DNA from 3 places in the Ewingella sp. S1.OA.A_B6 genome. Region 3 is predicted to be linked to each of the others. Evidence: predicted binding sites of a transcription regulator. Region 3 holds the regulator's gene; each other region holds the start of a gene.

Region 1 (4,993 bases), on a different contig from region 3:
ACCTTTAAGCCACACGCCAAAGAAAGGCAGGAAAATACCGTAACTGAAAAAATAGGTGAAATAGCTAAGTGCCAGCCAATAGGTTGAACGCAATACCATAATTCCTCCGGTTTGAGGGCAATACTTTGACAGAGGTCACACTGGCTAGCAATCGGCGGTGATGTTTCGAAGGAAAGAATGCAAAGCAGCTCACAGTTATGGCGTCATTCCAAAAAAAACCCGCTTTCGCGGGTTTTGTCGGTTCGAAAAAAACGTTTTAACTGACGCGATTAGGCATAAACCGGGAAGCGCTCGCAGATATCGAGAACTTTCTGCTTAATGCGTTCGATAGTCGCTTCATCGTTAACGTTGTCGAGAACATCGCAGATCCACCCAGCCAGTTCACGGACTTCCGCTTCTTTGAAACCACGGCGGGTCACAGCCGGAGTACCGATACGCACACCAGAGGTCACGAAAGCGCTTTTCGGATCGTTTGGCACGCTGTTTTTGTTAACGGTAATATTGGCGCGGCCAAGGGCGGCATCCGCTTCTTTACCGGTCAGGTTTTTATCCACCAGATCCATCAGGAACAGATGGTTATGCGTGCCACCGGAAACGACTTTGTAGCCACGTTCCAACACCACGGCGACCATTGCCTTGGCGTTGTTAGCCACTTGTTGCTGGTAAACTTTAAACTCAGGTTCCATCGCTTCTTTCAGCGCGACCGCTTTACCGGCAATCACGTGCATCAGCGGGCCGCCCTGACCACCAGGGAATACGGCTGAGTTGAGTTTTTTGTAGAACTCTTCGCTACCGCCTTTCGCCAGAATCAAACCACCGCGCGGTCCGGCCAGAGTTTTATGCGTGGTAGTGGTAACGATGTGGGCGTGTGGCACCGGGTTCGGATAAACACCCGCAGCAATCAGACCTGCAACGTGCGCCATATCGACGAAGAAGTAAGCGCCAACGCTGTCAGCGATTTCGCGCATTTTTGCCCAGTCAACGATACCGGAGAAAGCCGAGAAACCACCGATGATCATTTTTGGCTGGTGAAGTTCAGCCTGGCGTTTCACATCGTCGTAATCGATGTCACCGCTTTCGTTAATGCCATAAGGCACTACGTTGTACAGTTTACCGGACAGGTTGACCGGTGAACCGTGAGTCAAGTGGCCGCCATGACCGAGGTTCATCCCCAGAATGGTGTCACCCGGTTGCAGCAGTGCGGTATAGACCGCGAAGTTAGCCTGCGAGCCAGAGTGCGGCTGAACGTTGGCAAAATCTGCACCAAATAGCTCTTTTGCACGATCGATAGCCAGTTGCTCTACGATATCAACATACTCGCAGCCGCCGTAATAGCGTTTGCCCGGATAACCTTCGGCATATTTGTTGGTCAGTTGAGAGCCCTGAGCCTGCATAACACGCGGGCTGGTGTAGTTTTCTGAAGCAATCAGCTCGATATGTTCTTCCTGACGAACCACTTCCTTTTCCATTGCTGCCCACAGCTCAGCATCATAATCGGCAATGTTCATTTCACGCTTTAACATCTGCATCTCCTGACTCAACAAACTAAAGATTAAATGCCCCTTCCGGGTTCTGCGCCACAGTGTAAATGTTTAAGACGCCTGCGGATAGGGCCAGCTCAAGGTTTTTAGGCAAACGATTGGCTCCAGTGGTGGCAAGGCTTTGATCTACTAAACACTCTGCATAATCAAGGGAGATTTCTTCAGCATGCCATGCATATTTTTCAGCTTTGTGACCACACGCGCAGCAACTGCTGACGCAGGGAATTGACGCTGACCGCATTCGCTACGAATGCTTCGGCCCGCATAAAGTGAACTGACTCGCTAAATAGCAACCACAAAAAAGGCTGACGCAATGTCAGCCTTTTTCATTTTCAGCGTCAAAGAGGGACTGAAAATCAGATCGCTTCTTCGTCCTGTTCGCCGGTACGGATACGCACCACGCGGGACACATCGAAAACAAAGATTTTACCGTCGCCGATTTTACCGGTCTGCGCAGTGGTCATAATAGTTTCGACGCAGGTATCTACGATGTCGTCAGCCACCACAATTTCAATCTTCACTTTTGGCAGGAAATCCACCATGTACTCCGCGCCGCGATAGAGTTCGGTATGGCCTTTTTGACGCCCGAATCCTTTCACTTCAGTCACAGTCATTCCGGTGATCCCAACTTCAGCCAGTGCTTCACGCACGTCATCGAGTTTGAACGGCTTAATTATCGCATCAATTTTCTTCATGGCGGACCCTTATCATCATTCGTTTGCTCTCCGCCTTCCTGAGCGGCAGCATGTTTCACATTCGCGCTGCCGTCGTCAACGCACAGGCAGGCCTAAAGGTATCATATAGTAGCAGAGCAGAGTTGCTACTCTTTAAAGTCGGTCGCTTCCAGCTCGTGACGGGAGAGCAATTTGTAGAATTCGGTTCGGTTACGTCCGGCAATCCGTGCCGCGTTGGTGACGTTACCTTTGGTTATCTGCAATAACTTACGCAGGTAATTCAATTCGAACTGATGGCGAGCTTCAACAAAGGTCGGCAACGCAGTGTTCTCCCCTTCCAGCGCCTGTTGCACCAGTGCTTCACTGATCACCGGTGCCGACGTCAGCGCCACGCACTGCTCAATAACATTGACCAACTGGCGAACATTGCCGGGCCAGCTGGCGGCCATCAACCGCTTCATGGCATCGGTTGAAAAACTGCGCACAAAAGGCTTGTGGCGCTGCGCAGAGGCCCGCAGCAGATGAATGGCCAGTAACGGTATATCTTCGGCACGCTCAGCGAGCGTGGGCAACTTCAGGCTCACCACGTTCAACCGGTAAAACAGGTCTTCGCGGAACTCACCCTTTTCCATTGCTTTAGGCAGGTTGCGGTGAGTGGCAGAAATGATGCGCACGTCGACATCAATGTCATGATTACTGCCGAGCGGGCGCACTTTGCGCTCCTGCAATACCCGCAGTAATTTAACCTGCAACGACAGCGGCATATCGCCAATTTCATCGAGGAACAGCGTGCCGCCGGTCGCCGCCTGAAACAGCCCTTCGCGGCTGCTAACGGCACCGGTGAAAGCGCCTTTGGCATGACCGAACAGCTCAGACTCCAGCAGTTGCTCGGGCAAAGCGCCGCAGTTGATAGCAGTAAAGGCTTTTTTACCGCGCGGGCTGGCGGCATGAATAGCCTGCGCCAGCACCTCTTTGCCGGTGCCACTCTGGCCGTTAATCAGTACGCTGACGTCAGACTGCGCCACCATATTGGCCTGTTCCAGTAAACGCTGCATCGCCGGATTACGCGTCACGATAGCCTCGCGCCAGCTTTCATCACTGGCAGGAGCAGACAGTGAGAGTGCGGCATCAATAGCTTTGTAAAGCGCATCCCGGTCAACCGGTTTGGTCAGAAAGCTGAACACGCCCTGCTGGGTGGCAGCCACGGCATCGGGGATCGAGCCATGCGCGGTAAGAATGATCACCGGCATACCCGGCTGATGTTTCTGGATCTCGGCAAACAGGGCCATCCCGTCCATTTCATCCATGCGCAAATCGCTCAGTACCAGATCAATGCGTTCGCGGTTTAGCAGGCGCAAGGCTTCAGCACCGCTGCCGGCGGTAGTGACGCGAAAACCTTCGCTGGTCAGGCGCATACCCAGTAATTTAAGCAGGCTGGGGTCGTCGTCAACCAGTAACAGACTGGAGGCTTTACGCAGAGTCATGGGGTCTTTTTCTCCCTGGCAGGCGTCTTGTACGTTTCTTCCGGTTTAACTTGAGGAGCAGTGGTGCTGTCGCTGTCCGGTAAATCGCTTTGCATCTGTTTGCGCGAAGAGAGCTGACGTTCAATCTCTGTCAGGTTTTTTAGCTTAAGTTGCGTATCGGCGAGACTGGCCTGCAATGCAGCTTGCTGCTGCGTCATCAACACCACCTTACTCTCCGCCACCTCTTGCTGGCGGGCATTACGGCTTTTCTCATCACCCAGCGTAACCTGCAGCGTCTGACGTTCGCGCCAGAGTTGTACCAGAGGACGGATAGCGCCCGGCATCTGCGCACGGTACTGATTGACACGTGTTAGCAAAGCCCGCCGCTGCTGCTGATCGGGGTCGGTGCCGGAGATCAAAATGCTCTGCTTGAACACGGAATCCCAACGGCTCGCCTTGATCTGCTGCGCCTGAAAACGGGCCTGCGTATCGCTCATGCGATCGGCGCAGTCCATTGCCCGTAACCAGTAAAGTGAGTTAGTCATGGTCTCACCGTCATCAAGAGCCCATAAAGTTTCACAAGGAGCCACGCGAAAATCGATCACTTTGCTGGTCGGGATCATATCCTCAATCGGGCGATAATAGCCGTCACTGGTAGAATGGGGTGTACACCCCATCAGCAACGCGGGCACGGCGATCAGCGCCAGTGCGGCACGGCGCAAAGCCGCGGCAAAGGGTAATAAAACAGGGTTTACAGTCGCCATCAGGCGCTCCTGTCTGAAGATGGGATCATTATGGGTATTTCTCAGCCGTTAATGGCAATTCAATACGAAAACAGACGTCGGCGTCCTCTACGGCCACCAGTCTTAATTCACCGCGCATTCTGCGTATGCAATCTTGTGCAATACTCAGTCCCAAACCACTGCCTTTTACAGCGCCTTTGCGTTGTTGGCTTCCCTGATAAAAAGGTTCGAAGATCATCGTCTGTTCTGCCTCGGGAATGGGAGGGCCGCTGTTAGCAACATCAATAACCACCCGGTTTTCCAACTGCTGACTGCGCACCCAGATGGTACCGGATTCAGCGCCGTAGTGCACCGCATTGGAGTAGAGATTATCCAGTACCCGCATCAGTAATGTCGGTTCTGCCCAGCAGGATTGCGCGCCAATGTTCACTTCACTACGGATCTGTTTGGCCCGCGCTGGCAAACTGTTCGACGCCACCACGCTTTCAATCATAGCAGCAAGATCGATCTGTTCTTTTTCGGTTGGGCCATCGGCCAGTTTACGGTTGTAGTCGAGCAGTTGTTCGATCAGC
Region 2 (4,993 bases), on a different contig from region 3:
AAACAGCAGGCTGAGGAAAATGCCGACGATGGTCGCCAATGCCATGCCTTTCAGCTCAGCCGCACCAATGTGAATTTTTGCGCCGCTGACGCCGATGATAAGGATCACTGCAGTCAGGATCAGGTTTTTCGCTTTGTTGTAATCCACTTTAGATTCGATCAACACGCGGATACCTGATGCAGCAATCACGCCGTAAAGCAGCAGGGAAACACCGCCCATTACCGGCACTGGCACAGCCTGGATCGCGGCCGCCAGCTTACCGATGCATGAAAGCATGATGGCCAGAATCGCCGCCCCGCCGATCACCCAGGTGCTGTAAACCTTGGTTATCGCCATCACACCAATGTTCTCGCCATAAGTGGTGTTCGGCGTTGATCCGAAGAAACCAGATAACACCGTGGACAGCCCGTTTGCCAGCATGGAGCGGTGTAGGCCTGGATCACGCAGCAGGTCTTTTTTCACGATGTTTGCTGTCACCACCAGGTGCCCGACATGCTCAGCGATCACCACCAGCGCCGCAGGCAGAATAGTCAGGATCGCCACCCATTCGAAACGCGGGGTATAGAATGTCGGTAAGGCAAACCAGTGTGCTTTGGCGATAGTTGAAGTCTCTACCACCCCCATGAAGAACGACAATACATAGCCAACCAGTACGCCGATCAGGATTGGGATGATCGCTAAAAAACCTCGAAACAGCACGGAACCCAGCACGGTCACACCCAAGGTCACCATCGAAATGATGATAGTGGTGGAATCTATCGCTACGCCATCAGCTGGCAATAAGCCGGCCATATTAGCCGCCACGCCCGCCAGTTCCAGCCCGATGACGGCCACGATCGCTCCCATCGCCGCCGGAGGGAATACCACGTTGATCCAGCCAATCCCGGCTTTTTTAACAATCAGCGCCACCAGACAAAACAGCAGCCCGCAGACGATAAATCCGCCAAGCGCGGCTTCATAACCCATCGGTAACAGCAAGAGAACCGGTGAAATAAAAGCGAAGCTTGATCCAAGATAGGCCGGGATTTTACCTTTACAGATGTAGAGGTATAACAAGGTCCCGATGCCGTTGAACAACAGTACCGTCGCCGGATTGATTTTGAACATTATCGGCACCAGTACGGTCGCACCGAACATGGCAAACAGGTGCTGTAAGCTCAGGGGGATAGTCTGCAAGATCGGCAGACGTTCGCTTACCCCGATAACACGACGGGTCATGGGTTGTTCCTCTATGAAGTTATGAAATCGAAATTTGTACTCTACATAATTCAAGTCGCAGGAAGGCGGCAAGCCCATGAGTCCCCGGGAGCATAGATAACTATGTGACCGGGGTGAATGGCCGCAGCCAACGCATCTGTGGCTTGAAGTATGACGAGTAAAAAAAAGCCGACTCATTAGTCGGCTGATTGCTTACTTAGTACCAAATATCTTATCGCCCGCATCCCCGAGCCCCGGGATGATGTAACCATGCTCGTTGAGACCCTGGTCGATTGAGGCGGTGTACAGCTCAACGTCAGGATGGGCCTTCTCCAGCGCAGCAATACCTTCTGGTGCAGCAACCAGTACCAGCACCTTAATGCTCTGGCAGCCGGCTTTTTTCAGCAAATCGATAGTGGCAATCATTGAACCACCGGTTGCCAGCATGGGGTCAACCACCAACGCCAGACGTTCTTCAATATTGGAAACCAGCTTCTGGAAATATGGCACAGGCTTCAGGGTTTCTTCATCGCGATAGATCCCGACCACGCTGATACGCGCGCTTGGCACGTTTTCCAACACGCCTTCCATCATGCCGAGACCCGCACGTAGAATAGGCACGACGGTAATTTTCTTGCCCTTAATCTGATCGATTTCAACCGGGCCGCACCAGCCTTCGATGGTGACTTTTTCGGTTTCTAAATCAGCGGTCGCTTCATACGTTAGTAAACTTCCCACCTCAGAAGCCAGTTCGCGAAAACGTTTCGTGCTGATGTCATTTTCACGCATCAGGCCCAGCTTGTGTTTCACCAGCGGGTGTTTCACCTCGACGATCTTCATTTTTAATTCTCCTAAGGTGGTTGAGCTGCAAAAAAAAATCGCGAGATTATAACGCCTTTTATTTTGAACGCCACAGCCATTAGCTTGATCGACATCAATAGAATCCTGATAAACAGTATAGACAGGAGATTCATCCTCACACCGCATATGCCCCTCGCAAACGTTTGCCTGGGCTGTTAGAATTGCGGCGCTTCATTTCAACCACTAACCCAAACCGCCATGGGGACTCCGCAGTGACCGATAAAACCTCTCTCAGCTATAAAGACGCAGGCGTGGATATCGATGCCGGTAACGCATTGGTAGACCGTATCAAAGGTGTAGTAAAACAGACTCGTCGTCCTGAAGTCATGGGCGGGTTGGGTGGTTTTGGTGCCCTGTGCGCGCTACCGCAAAAATATCGTGAACCTGTACTGGTTTCAGGGACCGACGGCGTTGGCACCAAGCTGCGTCTGGCTATGGACCTGAAACGTCACGACACTATCGGCATTGACCTGGTCGCCATGTGCGTCAATGACCTGATTGTCCAGGGTGCTGAACCCCTGTTCTTCCTTGATTATTACGCTACCGGCAAACTGGACGTTGATATTGCTGCCAGCGTGATCACCGGTATCGCCGAAGGCTGTAAGCAGTCTGGCTGTGCGCTGGTCGGTGGTGAAACCGCTGAAATGCCGGGCATGTATCACGGTGAAGATTACGACGTGGCCGGTTTTTGCGTCGGCGTAGTGGAAAAATCAGAAATTATCGACGGCAGCAAAGTCGCTGACGGCGACGTCGTGATCGCTCTGGCTGCCAGCGGCCCGCACTCTAACGGTTACTCTCTGGTACGCAAAATTCTGGAAGTCAGCAACACCAATCCGGAAACAACCGATCTGGCGGGTAAATCCCTGGCCGATCACCTGCTGGCTCCGACCAAAATCTACGTAAAATCGATCCTGAAATTGATCGAAAACGTCGAAGTCCACGGCATCGTTCACCTGACCGGTGGCGGCTTCTGGGAAAATATTCCACGCGTCCTGCCGGAAAATACTCAGGTCATCATTGATGAAGCCAGCTGGCAGTGGCCAGACGTCTTTACCTGGCTGCAAACTGCCGGTAACGTCACCCGCCATGAGATGTACCGTACCTTCAACTGTGGCGTTGGTATGCTGGTCGCCCTGCCTGCTGAACTGGCAGACGAGGCGATTGCCCTGTTGAATGATAATGGTGAGAAAGCGTGGAAAATCGGCAGTATTAAAGGGTCTGACTCCGCAGAACGCGTTATCATTAAGTAACTTTGGCTAAAGATGGGTGTTGAGATGAAAAGGATTGTGGTTTTGGTGTCCGGCGAAGGGAGTAATCTCCAGGCGCTGATTGATGCCTGCCAACAGGGACGAGTCTACGCGAAACTCAGCGCCGTCTTCAGTAATAAAGCGTCCGCGTTCGGGCTGGAACGGGCACAGTCTGCTGGCATTCCTGCTCATGCGCTGGACGTGAAATCTTATGCTGACCGTGCGGCGTTTGACGCCGCATTGGCCGACGCCATCGATGCTTACAACCCCGATCTGGTGGTTCTTGCCGGTTACATGCGGGTTCTGGATGCCAACTTTGTCCAGCGCTTCGCTGGCCGGATGCTAAATATCCACCCTTCCCTGCTGCCAAAATATCCCGGCTTACACACTCACCGTCAGGCGATTGAGAACCAGGATGAAGCGCATGGCACCTCAGTTCACTTTGTCACTGAACAGCTGGATGGCGGACCGGTTATTTTGCAGGCCCGAGTGCCGGTATTTAGCGATGACACCGAGCAGGACCTGATAGAACGCGTGCAAACGCAGGAACATAGCATCTATCCGCTGGTGATCAGCTGGTTTGTTGATGGCCGGTTACAGCTCAAGCAGGGCCAGGCCTTTCTCGACGGTAACCTTTTGCCAGAACAGGGTTACGCAGCAGATTAAACTATTGAAATCGATTATTTCTCTATAAACCGGCCACGTGCCGGTTTTTTATTTTATCTTATTTGGCACTTGTTTACAGTTCAGCCGATATAATTGCTTTTCGGCGCACGTTTAAACGTCGTTTGTGTGCCGACCTTCACCTAAAACACGGCTGTTTTAGATTTCATTTTCACGAAGGTTACCTCAGGTAAAACGGCTATATTCTTTGAGGAACACCCCATGCTTAGCAATAACAGCGTCAGATTACGTCCACTGGAAAAGGACGACCTGTCGTTTGTTCATCGTCTTGATAATAACGCCAGTGTCATGCGTTATTGGTTTGAAGAGCCTTATGAGGCATTTGTCGAACTGACCGATCTTTATCACAAGCATATCCATGACCAAAGCGAACGCCGCTTTATCATTGAATTCCAGGGCGGGCCAGTCGGCTTAGTCGAACTGGTGGAAATTAACCATATTCACCGACGTGCGGAATTCCAAATCATCATTGACCCACAACATCAGGGCAAAGGATTTGCTGGTGACGCGGTGCGTCTGGCGATGGATTATGCCTTCTCGGTCCTCAATCTCTACAAGCTGTATTTAATCGTCGATAAAGAAAATAAAAAGGCGATTCATATTTACAGCAAATTAGGGTTTGAACTCGAAGGTGAACTGAAGCAGGAATTTTTCGTTAACGGGGAGTATCGTAACGCTATCCGTATGTGTATTTTCCAGCCACAATTTTTGGCCATGTACAAAACGAAACATTCAGAAGCCAAACGCGTTGATCCCATTGGCGCTGGCGTGGTTTAGTTTCAGTGACTCATTTAATTTCAGGGAGTTAACCCTATAACCAACAGTACCGGCGAACCTTTTTTTATTCCAGGTAACAAGGGATATCTTGTTCACCGGTAAGACTTTTCTTCCTTTTCTTTCTCCCTTTTTGAGCCCTTATCGACCTATCAGGTTAAACCTCTGCTTTATGTTGGACATTCCTGTCAATCTTTCGCAATATTGTTCATAGACACTAGGCCCCTCTC
Region 3 (4,993 bases):
GCGTCTGCAACTCACCGCGCTGATACATTTCAATCACGATGTCGCAACCACCGACCAGTTCACCATCCACCCACAATTGCGGGAAGGTTGGCCAGTTGGCGTACTTAGGCATTTCCGCGCGAATATCCGGGTTTTGCAAGATATCAACGTAAGCAAAACGTTCGCCACAGGCAGAAAGCGCCTGAACGGCCTGAGCCGAAAAACCGCAGCTTGGCAGCTTGGGTGAGCCTTTCATGTAAAGAAGAATTGGGTTTTCGGAAACCTGCTTCTGAATTTTTTCTATGGTAGTCGTGGTCATTTATTGCTTCCTCAAGCCAAAACTGGCTGTCACGGTCATTACTCATTGATGCGCTGGGCGCTGTCTGGAAATGTGCGCCATTTGTCGCTTAACATTTGTCACCTAACGTCTATTGTAACGATGGAGAGCTTTGGATAAAAACGCCATTTTTTACAGGGTCTTTTAATCGATATCGTTTTAACTGTTTTGTTTCGTCACTTTTTTATAAAAGTGCCTAGCGGCTCGCAATAATAAACATTCATTCAGAATAACATTTTTGACCGTTGAGTTTAACTCTCTTATGACAGAGTGAGTCTGATCAGAGTACATCTTCAACGCTCTGAAATAAGATGGTTTTTAGAACTAAAGATGCCTATTTTTACAGCATTTAAAATGCTATTAACTTTTTCTCACAATATGATCTAAAATCGAAGCAATTCGTGCTGTTTTATCGGGTTCTTTTAGGTAATACTCTGACATCTCTGATGTTTAACCTTGGGCCAATATTGGTAACGACGCCATGCGTTTATTGTTTACGCTTTCTGTGCTGCTCTTTACCCAGCTATTTCTAAATCTGGCGTATGCATCGCCACATACTAATGTTGCCGCTGAACAACGAAAAAGCCATGTCAGTCAGGCCAAGCCTGACGATCGACGAAAGCGCAAAGCCGTTGCCCGAAGCAGCAAAAAGTCCAAGTCAGAGCCGGTAGTAAAAGAAAAGAAAGCAAAAGTTAAAGAAGCGAAAAAAATCACCAGCACCAAACTCGTTCGCCATCAGCGCTCGGTAAATAAAAACGTCAAAACGACGAAGAATGAAGTAATAGCGAAGAAAGGAAGCCGAACGATAGCAAAAAATGAGACCAGTAAAAAAGCCTATGGTCGCCATCGAAAAACCAAGGGCTTACTCGCGAAAGAGAGTAAACCAATCGCATTAAGCGCTGCACATAAAAAAAGATATCAACATGCGCAACAGACTGCGATGACCAAGCTGATGCATCAGGTCGGCAAACCCTATCGCTGGGGTGGAACCTCACCGAATACCGGTTTCGATTGCAGTGGTTTAGTGTATTACGCGTACAAAGATCTGATTCGTATCAAAATGCCTCGTACTGCCAACGAAATGTACCATCTTCGTGATGCGGCACCGGTCAAACGTGGCGAGCTGGAAAGTGGCGATTTAGTCTTCTTTAGAATTAATAATCGCGGTGCGGCAGATCACGTAGGTGTTTATGTTGGCAACGGTAAATTCATTCAGTCTCCGCGTACAGGTGAAGAGATCAAAATCACCTCACTGGGCCAAGATTACTGGCAAAATCACTACGTAGGAGCGCGTCGGGTTATGACGCCTAAAACGATTCGTTAAGTCAGTGGTTACGCTAATCAGCGATGAATAGCATTTAACGAAACGTTTATGAAACTTCAGACTGCAAAATAAAAGGGCGTTTCCTGTAACAGGAATCGCCCTTTTATTTTGTTTTTCACTCACCACGTATAAAGTGCAACTACTTCAGTTCATTACTGCTGTAAAACTGAAAGCAACAATCACTGCCAGTGCGCCGACCACAGTAATGAGAGCAAATTTCAAATTGGTATCCATTAAAACCCCTTTCGGATCAAATGTGGCTTTATCATAAGCCATACAGTTTGTGTGCCAACGCATTTTCTCACAGTTTTGTTTTAAAATCTCGTGATCATCCTCCAGGTTATAAAGACTTTTTACTTCCCCTTTAGTCAGATATAAGAGAAAATTAGCGGTTACCACGCTGCGTGCGGGTAGATTCATTCCGATGCTCTTTTCAGACGGTTGTACTTCTCTGAAAAACCCACCAAAGATTTGACTGCTCATCCACACTTCAGCAGTCAAATCCACGCAGGCAAACGATTAACATAATGCTAACGTGCTGAAGCACGTTAGACAGGAGTCATTCTTTTCATGGCAACGATAAAAGATGTCGCAAAACGGGCTGGCGTTTCCACCACAACCGTGTCGCACGTCATCAATAAAACACGTTTCGTCGCCGAAGAAACTAAAGCCGCCGTGCAGGTTGCGATTAAAGAACTGCACTATTCACCCAGCGCGGTGGCGCGTAGCCTCAAGGTCAACAACACTAAATCCATCGGTTTGCTCGCGACATCCAGCGAAGCACCCTATTTTGCCGAAGTGATCGAAGCGGTTGAGAACAGTTGCTATGCCAAAGGCTACACGCTGATTTTGTGTAACTCGCACAACAATCTCGATAAGCAGCAGGCGTATCTGTCGATGCTGGCACAAAAGCGTGTGGATGGTCTGTTGGTGATGTGCGCAGAGTATCCTGATGCCCTGCTCGACATGCTCGAAGAGTACCGTTCGATTCCGATGGTCGTGATGGACTGGGGCGAAGCGCGCAAAAACTTTACCGACAGCATTATTGATAATGCCTTTGCAGGCGGTTATATGGCCGGGCGCTATCTGATTGAGCGCGGCCATCGTGATATTGGCGTGATCCCAGGACAACTGGCCCGTAACACCGGTGGTGGCCGTTTCCAGGGCTTCGTTAAAGCACTGAACGAGGCCAATATTCCGCTACGTGAAGAGTGGGTGGTTCAGGGCGACTTTGAGCCGGAGTCCGGCTACCAGGCAATGCACAAAATTCTGATGCAGAAGCAGCGTCCGACGGCAGTATTCTGCGGGGGGGACGTCATGGCTATGGGTGCTATTTGCGCTGCCGATGAAATGGGCCTGCGGGTGCCCCAGGATATTTCTGTGATCGGGTATGATAACGTGCGCAATGCCCGCTATTTTTCTCCCGCACTCACCACTATCCATCAGCCAAAAGAGCGTCTGGGCGAGATGGCATTTACGATGCTGCTGGATCGCATTATCAGCAAGCGTGAAGAGTCGCAAACCATCGAAGTTCATCCAAAACTGATTGAGCGTCGCTCAGTAGCCGATGGACCTTACCGCGATTATCGCCGTTAGTTCCGATCATTTCGGCTCTTCCAACCCGTAACACCTGCACTTTTGCAGGTGTTTTTAATTGCGCAACCACTCCTGATTGAGGGTTGCCGTATCGCCCAGGTAATCCAGAAGCCATGCAAGAGATGGAGACTGATTACTTTGGTCCCAGGTCAGGCAACAGGCACTCTCAGGAAAAGCGGTTGCCAGCGTCAACACGCTGAGTTTCTGTTGCACTATCCATGTTTCAACCAGATGCACAGGCATCATACCCACACACAGACCTTCACGCAGGCAGTCCATGGCGCAGGTCCAGTCGGGAACCACTAAGCGGCGCTGATTATCCAGCGTCCAGGTATCCCGCTTAGGTAGGTTCCGCGAGGTGTCTTCAATGCACAGAGCCGGATAAGCGCGGAGTTGCTCGTCAATAAGTGGCGCTGTCAATGCCGCCAGAGGATGACCCGGGCTGACGACACAGTGCCAGTCCATAAAACCCATATCCCGAAAGCTGAAACGTCCGCCGGTGGGGACGGCGCGCGTTGCACCGATGGCCACATCCGCACGCCCATCCACCAAGGCATCCCACACGCCGTTAAACACTTCTGAGTGGATAATCAACTCGGTATCGGGAAAGGTTCGATAGAAATCAGTAATAAGACGCCTTAATCGGTCCGGTTTGACAATGCGGTCTACCGCGACATTTAGCTGCCCTCGCCAACCATTGGCAACTTGTTGGCATTGACGCCGCGTGGCTATCATTTTTTTGATAAGCAGGCGCGCCTCTTCAACGAAAACTTGACCTGCGGCAGTCAGTTCCACATCGCGATGACGCCTTTCAAACAGCGGCACGGCCAGCCACTGCTCCAATTGACGAACGGTATAGCTGACAGCAGAAGGCACTCGGTGCAGCTCTTGTGCCGCAGCGCTAAAACTTCCTGTACGCGCCACTGCATCGACCACTTCCAGTGAATATTCTGACCACATACTCTCCCGCCCCTTCTGCTTTCAATTTTTTTGATACAAGAGCGCAAATATTAACGTTTCACAAGGGGCAAGCCAACCTATTACACTGCGCGCCTGAGACTTCCTGCACGTTGTGCCGCTACTGATTTATTTTCGCGTAACAAACATCGCATAAAAAAGAGAAATTCATGAAACCCTCCTTCGGATTTATGCTCTACCTCGCCGGGTTGAGTATGTTGGGCTTTTTAGCCACAGATATGTACCTTCCAGCTTTCAGCACCATGCAAACCACGCTGGTCACCACGCCCGGACTAATCAGTGCCAGCCTAAGTATTTTTCTTGGTGGCTTTGCCATCGGTCAACTGCTGTGGGGGCCGCTGTCTGACAAACTCGGGCGCAGACCTGTGCTTATCGCTGGCCTGACGCTTTTCGCGCTCGGTTGTCTGGGAATGATATGGGTGGAAAATATCTATCTGCTGCTGGCACTGCGCTTTCTGCAGGCTATTGGCGTGTGTGCAGCAGCCGTAAGCTGGCAAGCACTGGTTATTGACCGCTACTCTGCCGACGTCGCCAAACGTACTTTTGCGACCATTATGCCGTTGGTCGCATTATCCCCTGCCCTTGCACCCCTTATCGGCGCATGGGTATTGAACCACTTTGACTGGGAAGCCATTTTCGCCCTGCTGCTGGCCATTGGTGTTCTGCTGTTAATTTTCTCTTTCCGCATTCGCGAAACTCAAAAATCTGCCGTTGGCCAAAAGGCCGACCGGATCAGCTTTTTCAAACTTTTAGCTTCATACGTGTTCAGCGGTAACGTA

Evidence for each region. The regulator PurR, encoded in region 3, represses purine synthesis genes. The targets are predictions, from matches to a motif close to CANGCAAACGTTTGCNTG.
Region 1: glyA (serine hydroxymethyltransferase) is a predicted target of PurR. The motif match lies at 1,629-1,646, and genes of this name have one in related genera.
Region 2: purM (phosphoribosylformylglycinamidine cyclo-ligase) is a predicted target of PurR. The motif match lies at 2,191-2,208, and genes of this name have one in related genera.

Annotation. Positions count from the first base shown of each region.
Region 1 is NZ_JBLJFK010000013.1:65,383-70,375, reverse strand. Features, by position in the region: gene ACMV8I_RS18375 (3-phenylpropionate MFS transporter) at 1-99, opposite strand, end outside; gene glyA (serine hydroxymethyltransferase) at 270-1,523, opposite strand; gene glnB (nitrogen regulatory protein P-II) at 1,898-2,236, opposite strand; gene glrR (two-component system response regulator GlrR) at 2,362-3,699, opposite strand; gene qseG (two-component system QseEF-associated lipoprotein QseG) at 3,696-4,442, opposite strand; gene ACMV8I_RS18350 (sensor histidine kinase) at 4,471-4,993, opposite strand, start outside.
Region 2 is NZ_JBLJFK010000002.1:30,092-35,084, forward strand. Features, by position in the region: gene uraA (uracil permease) at 1-1,218, opposite strand, end outside; gene upp (uracil phosphoribosyltransferase) at 1,411-2,037, opposite strand; gene purM (phosphoribosylformylglycinamidine cyclo-ligase) at 2,271-3,308, shown strand; gene purN (phosphoribosylglycinamide formyltransferase) at 3,333-3,971, shown strand; gene speG (spermidine N1-acetyltransferase) at 4,191-4,766, shown strand.
Region 3 is NZ_JBLJFK010000001.1:765,837-770,829, reverse strand. Features, by position in the region: gene ACMV8I_RS03785 (Grx4 family monothiol glutaredoxin) at 1-298, opposite strand, end outside; gene ACMV8I_RS03780 (C40 family peptidase) at 798-1,640, shown strand; gene cydH (cytochrome bd-I oxidase subunit CydH) at 1,785-2,123, opposite strand; gene purR (HTH-type transcriptional repressor PurR) at 2,211-3,236, shown strand; gene punR (DNA-binding transcriptional activator PunR) at 3,291-4,196, opposite strand; gene punC (purine nucleoside transporter PunC) at 4,364-4,993, shown strand, end outside.